DNA from 3 places in the Bradyrhizobium sp. 521_C7_N1_3 genome. Region 1 is predicted to be linked to each of the others. Evidence: predicted binding sites of a transcription regulator. Region 1 holds the regulator's gene; each other region holds the start of a gene.
What was found. Region 1 encodes LexA, which represses DNA repair genes until DNA is damaged. Its sites were predicted from a motif close to TGTTCNNNNTGTGTTCNG; they were not measured.

Region 1 (2,263 bases):
GATCGGCCGCGGAGGCAAAGCCGCGCGTCGAGGTGCCGCGGAAGGTTGTCGTGACGATCGTCTCGCCAACTTCGGCGGGACGCGACGCGACGGCATGCAGGCTGTAGTCACACATCGGGTGCTCCTCAATCAGGATAGCAACCCGCGCCTCTTCTGAGGCGCTGGCCTCTATCAGAGTGGAAGCTTGCAATTATATGCGATGTTGAGGGCAAATCTGCGACTTGAGTCCGCAGACTGCCATCACAAAATCTTTTTCAAATGCAGTGGGAACAAAGCCCGCCCCCGTGGATTCTGTGAGCGTCAGCGTCCCGCGGGCACGGACCACCCCCGAATATTGCCAGGCTGGCTGCGACGGTTGGTTGACTGCGTCGCGGGCCTCGCGGGCTTGCTCGCTCACCGTGTCCTTGCGGACATGGGGCCGGGATTGCGCGGCCAAGGCTTCCGCGGCCAAGGCTTGCGACGCTGATGCTGCGATCAGTGCCACTGCAACTGTGCTCAGAACGATCTGGCGCACGACTTCTCCTCGAACCTGAAGGCCGCGAAGCAGGGCTGCTTCGTGCGGCGTGCCGAGGATGTACCGCCGGGGAAGGGGCCGGATAATCTGCGCAAAACCAGAAAGACTATCCAGCGGAAGCGGACAATCGTCCGCTCCAATCTCGGATCGGCGGTGCCGATCGAAAGCGCGCGAGGCGCCAAATAACCGATACCGGCGCGTCCGGTATCAGTACTTCCGGTACAGCCCGATCAGCTTGCCCTGGATCTTCACCCGGTTGGGCGGCAGGATGCGGACCTCATAGGCCGCATTGGCGGGCTCGAGCGCGATCGAGGCGCCGCGGCGGCGGAAACGCTTCAGGGTTGCTTCCTCGTCGTCGATCAGCGCCACCACGATATCGCCGGTGTCGGCGCTCTCGTTGCGCTGGATCAGCGCCATGTCGCCGTCGAGAATTCCGGCCTCGACCATGGAATCGCCGCGCACTTCGAGCGCGTAGTGTTCGCCCGAGCCGAGCATGTCAGGCGGTACGCTGATGGTGTGGCTGCGGGTCTGCAAGGCCTCGATCGGCGTGCCGGCCGCGATGCGGCCCATCACGGGGACTGCGACGGGGCGCTCGCCCTCATCCGCCGGCGGGCTCGAAGTCGTGCGGACCTTGCCGAGATTGCCTTCGATGACGCTCGGCGTGAAGCCGCGGCGGCCGCCGGCGGCGGCCTGAAGCTCGGGCAGCTTGATCACCTCGATGGCGCGGGCGCGGTTGGGCAGGCGCCGGATGAAGCCGCGCTCCTCGAGCGCGGTGATCAGGCGATGGATGCCCGATTTCGAGCGCAGGTCGAGCGCGTCCTTCATCTCGTCGAAGGAGGGCGGCACGCCGCTTTCCTTCAACCGTTCGCTGATGAACCGCAGGAGCTCGTATTGTTTGCGCGTTAACATCTCGACCAAAATCCCCCGGTTGATGTCGTTCGATTCCGAGACGCTGAATTCAGCAGTAAGCCGCTACATGCTCGAAACAAATCATGAACGGACACTATATGTTCGATACATGTTCCGCAACTGCTTAATTTACCGTGAACGCGACAAAGTTCGCGGAACGCACGCGAACGAAGCGCTCAGACGGGCAGCCGCAAGACCTCGCAAGGCGTGCCGGCTTCGGCCTTCGGCGCGAATGGCGCGCGCACGAGAAGTGCCTGTGCCGCAGCGAGATTCGCAAGCAGCGAGGAATCCTGGTGATTGACCGGAAGGGCGAGGAGTGTGCCGTCGTCGCGCAGCTCGAGGCGCGCGCGCAGGTAATCCTCGCGCTGGTCGTTGGCGCCGACGTCGCGGCCGAGCACCGCGCGTTCGCGGCGGTGATGAATCATCGAACGGCCCGAAAGCGCGCGAATCAACGGCACCATGAACAGGAAGCCGCAAACGTAGGATGACACGGGATTGCCGGGCAGGCCGATCACGCGCATCGCGCCGAGCCGCCCGTTCATCATCGGCTTGCCCGGCCGCATCGCGATCTTCCAGAACGCCATCGAGATACCTTCGTCCCTCAGCGCCTGCTGGACCAGATCGTGGTCGCCGACAGAGGCGCCGCCGGTCGTGATCAGGATGTCGGCACCGCTCTCCCGCGCGCGGCCGATGCCGGCGGTGGTGGCCTCCAGCGTATCGGCGGCAACGCCGAGGTCGATGGTATCCGCGCCTTCGCTGCGGGCGAGCGCGTGCAGGGCGTAGCCGTTGGAATAGACGATCTGGCCAGGACCGGGCGTGGTGCCCGGCATCACCAACTCG
Region 2 (2,263 bases), 2.2 Mb from region 1:
GCCGATATACAAGCCGAGGCGCTCGGCGGCCTCGTCCAGCGCATGGATCACCAGCGCATTGTTGTCCTTGATAACAACGATGCTCGGATCATTGGCCTTACCCAGCGCGCCGAAGAACCGCTGAATCCGATCGATGGGCAGGCGCGGCAGCCACAGGCTGAGGATACGTCGACGGTTCAGAGAACTGGCACTCATCACATTTCCATTCCATGATCCACCGGCCGCACGGGCCATGACGATTGCGCAAGAGCTCCGCATCGAAGCGCGGCGCGCCCCAGGCACTCCATGCTGCACCTGGCGGCGAATGCGCGGCGCGCAACATCCATCGCGTCTCGGCGGTCGAGGGCAGCGGCTGCGCGGCCATCCGCAGCATCAGGCCGGTGACACCAGACGATTGCGCGGCCAGCGTCAGCTTGCGGCTCGCCACCAGATCGAACTGCCTGACATCGCCCCAGAGCTCGAGCACGACGGCGCCCAGCGCATCGCAGGCGAGCGCATCGGCCGAGGTGCGCAGCGCGCTCTCGACATCGGCGGCGCGCACCATCACCACGCGGCGCGGATCGAGACCGATTTCGGCAAGCCCGCTCATCGACAGCGCGCCGGTCTCGAGTTCCGAAAAATCCTGCCGCACCCACAGCAGCGGCCGGCGCCGCGAGACACGCCCCGCAAGCCCCATGACAAAACCCGTCGCGGCGGTTCCCTGCCGGCCCTCGCAGAACACCTCATGGATCACCGCGCGCGCGAGCCCGCCCTTCAGCGCGCTGTCGACCTCGCCGTGGCCGAGCGCGACGCGATCGTGCTGATGCACGACCTCCGCCGTCTCGATGCGCTCGATCTGGCCGCGCAAGGTCGCAAGCGCGTTCATCCGTGCGCCGCTCATATACGCCGCTCCTTCAGAGGTGATTGCCGAAGTTCTCAAAAATAAGAACCTGCGGCTGGCTCATTTGTTCATGATATGTTCTAATATAAAGCTAACAGCGGCCGGGGAGTCAATCGAATTGGTGCTCATCCGGATTCGTAAGCTGAATCAAAGGGATTCCACGATGGACGTACAACGCAAGCTGGAGATTCTAGCCGATGCCGCCAAATACGACGCGTCGTGCGCCTCCAGCGGCACCGAGAAGCGGGATTCCAGCGATGGCAAGGGCATGGGCTCGACCGCGCCGGGCATGGGCATCTGCCATTCCTACGCGCCGGACGGACGCTGTATCTCGCTGCTCAAAGTGCTCCTGACCAATGCCTGCAATTACGACTGCCTTTATTGCGTCAACCGCGCCTCTTCCAACGTGCCGCGTGCCCGCTTCACCATCGACGAAGTGGTCAAGCTCACGCTCGACTTCTACCGGCGCAATTACATCGAGGGACTGTTCCTCTCCTCCGGCATCATCCGCAGCCCCGACTACACCATGGAGCAGGTGGTCAGCGTCGCGCGCAAACTGCGCGAGGAGCACCACTTCCGCGGCTACATCCATCTCAAGACCATTCCCGAGGCCGACGACGCGCTGATCGCCGAAGCCGGCAAATATGCAGATCGCCTCTCCATCAACATCGAGATGCCTGAGGAGACGAGCCTGCAGCAATACGCACCGGAGAAGGATGTGCGTGCGATCCGCCGCACCATGGGCCGGCTGCGGCTGAAGCTCGACGAGGCCGAGGAAAACCGCAGCACAAAGACGAAGGCGAGGCCGCAGCGCTTCGCGCCCGCCGGTCAGAGCACGCAGATGATCGTCGGCGCCGACGCGGCCTCCGATCACACCATTCTCCACACCAGCTCCAATCTCTATGGCTCCTACAGGCTGCGGCGCGTCTACTACTCCGCCTTCAGCCCGATCCCCGATGCCAGCCGCGCTTTGCCTCTGGTACAGCCGCCGCTGCTGCGCGAGCACCGGCTCTACCAGGCCGACTGGCTGATGCGGTTCTACGGTTTCGACGTTGCGGAGATCGTTGACGACAGCGCGATGCTGCCACTCGACATCGATCCGAAGCTCGCCTGGGCGCTGCGCCATCGCGACCGCTTCCCGCTCGACGTCAACCGCGCCAGCCGCGAGGAGCTGCTGCGCGTGCCCGGCTTCGGCACCAAGGCGGTCGAACGCATCATCGCGACACGGCGCACCACCACGATCCGCCTCTCCGATCTCGCGCGGCTGCACGTGCCCCGCAACAAGGCGCTGCCATTCATCGTCCTCAGCGATCACCGCCCCGCCCCGCATCGCCTCGACGAGGCGCGGCTGATCGAGCGGTTCAAGCCGAAGGCAACACAACT
Region 3 (2,263 bases), 3.3 Mb from region 1:
GCATGCGAGGTCGTGCTGATGCCGGCGACGCTACACTCGGAATCGCTGACATAGCCGGTCGCGGTCTTCTTAATGTCCTGCTTGGCGCAGATCTGCTTGGCCATCGGGGAGACGTTGTTGTTCATCTCCTTGTCGACGGTCTCGTCGGTGCAGTGCTGCATGGTCATCTCCGGCATCGGCGTGCCGGTCCTGACCATCTTCATTTCCCAGAGACCGGCCTTGCGCACCGGCAGATCGTCGGCGCCGGCGCTGCCTGCCTGTAACACAAGGCAAAGGGCCGAGCCGAGCAAAGCGAGCTTGCGCGTCATGTGGGAAGCTCCCGACGTTCCGAAAGCGCCTCAGTACAGCGTGCGGATCGGCTGCTGGGCGGCGCCATAGGGCACCCAGCGGCAGGAGAACGAGATATAGCCGCCCTCAAAGGCCTGCACCGCGAGGAATTTCACGACCTTGCCGTAGCGCGCGCAGTGATCGACCGCGACCTGCCGCGCATCGGTCTGGGTCGCCATCGAATAAGCGATGATGCCGCCGGTGTCGTTGCCCTTGAACGGGGGCACCGGAAGCATATCGGCGCGTGCCGACTGGCTGGCCATCATCCCCAGGGCAAGAAGGCCCGCGGCCGCAATGATTCGCATTCCCGTCACTCCAATTGGTTGGCGCCAGTTTACGGTGCCGGGATGTCCATGAAAAGAACTGATGCCCCGCCGGCTGCCGCGCCAGGGTCAACTCTTGGCCAAGTGTTGCCGCGCTGCACTTGACCTGCCCCGGCCTTCGCGGCACCGTCCATGCTTCGCAAGACCCAGCTGTCCGGATTGCCCATGCGCGCCCTCACCCTGAAATCGCTCCGCTTTGCCGCCTTGCTCGGCCTCATGTTCGGGGCGCTGTCGCTCGGTGAGGCCAGGGCTGCCAATCCGCTGGAGCTGAACTTCTGGCTGAACGGGCCGCGCTATGACGGCGCCGTCGTCGATTGCGAGAGGGCGCTGCCGACCATCGCCACCCAGTTCTGGGAGAAGGAAAGCTCGTTCTGGAATTCCTCGTTGAAGATCACCGGTTTCGCCGCCGTTCACGAGATCGCGTTCCGGCCCTGGCAGTCCGACAACATTCCGCGCCGCTATTGCACCGGTGACGCCATGCTCAATGACGGCAAGGTGCGCAAGGTGCATTTCTCGATCATCGAGGATGGCGGCTTCGCCGGCTACGGCAATGGCGTGGAATGGTGCGTGGTCGGGCTCGACCGCAACTGGGCCTACAATCCGTCCTGCCGCGCCGCCAGGCCTTGATAGACGAGCCTTGACCGGAAAGGCCTGAATCGGACTGATCAGGCGGCTGACGGCTATCTCGTATTTTGTTCTTGAAATGTTCTTGTTGCCTGCTAGGCTGATTGCACAGTCTAGTTGAGGGGCGTCGCCATGTTTCATTTTAGATTGCACTCGTTCACCCGTCTCGTGATCTCACTGACCCTCCCCCTGGTCCTTGCCGCCGGGCTGGTCGCGTTGCCGGGCGGCGCGAAGGCCCAGGACAAACGGCAGAACGCGCCCGGCGAATTCGACTTCTATGTGCTGTCGCTGTCATGGTCGCCCTCGTTCTGCGAGGAGGCGTCCGAGCGCAACCGCGGCGGCGGCGGTGGTCGCTCGCAGATGCAGTGCAGCGGGCGGCCCTACGCGTTCGTGGTGCACGGGCTGTGGCCGCAATACGAGAACGGCTTCCCCGAATATTGCCAGCGGCCGTCGCCACGCCTGAACCGCAACATCGTCTCTTCGATGCTCGATTTGATGCCGGCGCCGGGGCTGATCTTCAACGAGTGGGACAAGCACGGCACCTGCTCCGGGCTCGACAGCCGCAATTATTTCGAGACGATCCGAAAGGCGCGCGCCGCGATCAAGATCCCGGCGGAATATCTCGAACTGTCGCAGGCCAAGACCGTCGCGCCGGGCGAGGTGGAGGAAGCCTTTATCAAAGCCAATGCGGGCCTGAGCAACGCGGCCATCTCGGTCACCTGCAACCGGACCCGGCTCTCGGAGGTCCGCATCTGCCTCAGCAAGGACCTGCAATTCCGGGCCTGCGAGGAGATCGAGCGCCGCGCCTGCCGCCGCGACCAGGTGACGATGCCGCCGATCAGAGGTGGCTAGTCCAAGCGCTCGTGCCCCGGACGCAGCGCCGCTTCGGCGGTGCGCTGCAGAATCGGGGTCAATGCTCCATGGGAATCCAGACCCCGGGCCTGGCCCACAACATTAAGAGCATTGCGGCGCGTCCGGGACAGACGCGC

Region 2: the regulator LexA is predicted to act here: its motif matches at 946-963, upstream of AB7008_RS17330 (putative DNA modification/repair radical SAM protein).
Region 3: the regulator LexA is predicted to act here: its motif matches at 1,344-1,361, upstream of AB7008_RS43880 (ribonuclease T2 family protein).

Annotation. Positions count from the first base shown of each region.
Region 1 covers NZ_CP197232.1:5,978,948-5,981,210, reverse strand. Annotated here, with positions in the region: gene AB7008_RS27850 (hypothetical protein) at 1-115, opposite strand, end outside; gene AB7008_RS27845 (hypothetical protein) at 191-514, opposite strand; gene lexA (transcriptional repressor LexA) at 722-1,423, opposite strand; gene AB7008_RS27835 (molybdopterin molybdotransferase MoeA) at 1,600-2,263, opposite strand, start outside.
Region 2 covers NZ_CP197232.1:3,735,466-3,737,728, reverse strand. Annotated here, with positions in the region: gene AB7008_RS17340 (Y-family DNA polymerase) at 1-195, opposite strand, end outside; gene AB7008_RS17335 (ImuA family protein) at 98-880, opposite strand; gene AB7008_RS17330 (putative DNA modification/repair radical SAM protein) at 1,044-2,263, shown strand, end outside.
Region 3 covers NZ_CP197232.1:9,250,810-9,253,072, forward strand. Annotated here, with positions in the region: gene AB7008_RS43865 (DUF3617 domain-containing protein) at 1-308, opposite strand, end outside; gene AB7008_RS43870 (hypothetical protein) at 339-632, opposite strand; gene AB7008_RS43875 (hypothetical protein) at 816-1,277, shown strand; gene AB7008_RS43880 (ribonuclease T2 family protein) at 1,407-2,126, shown strand.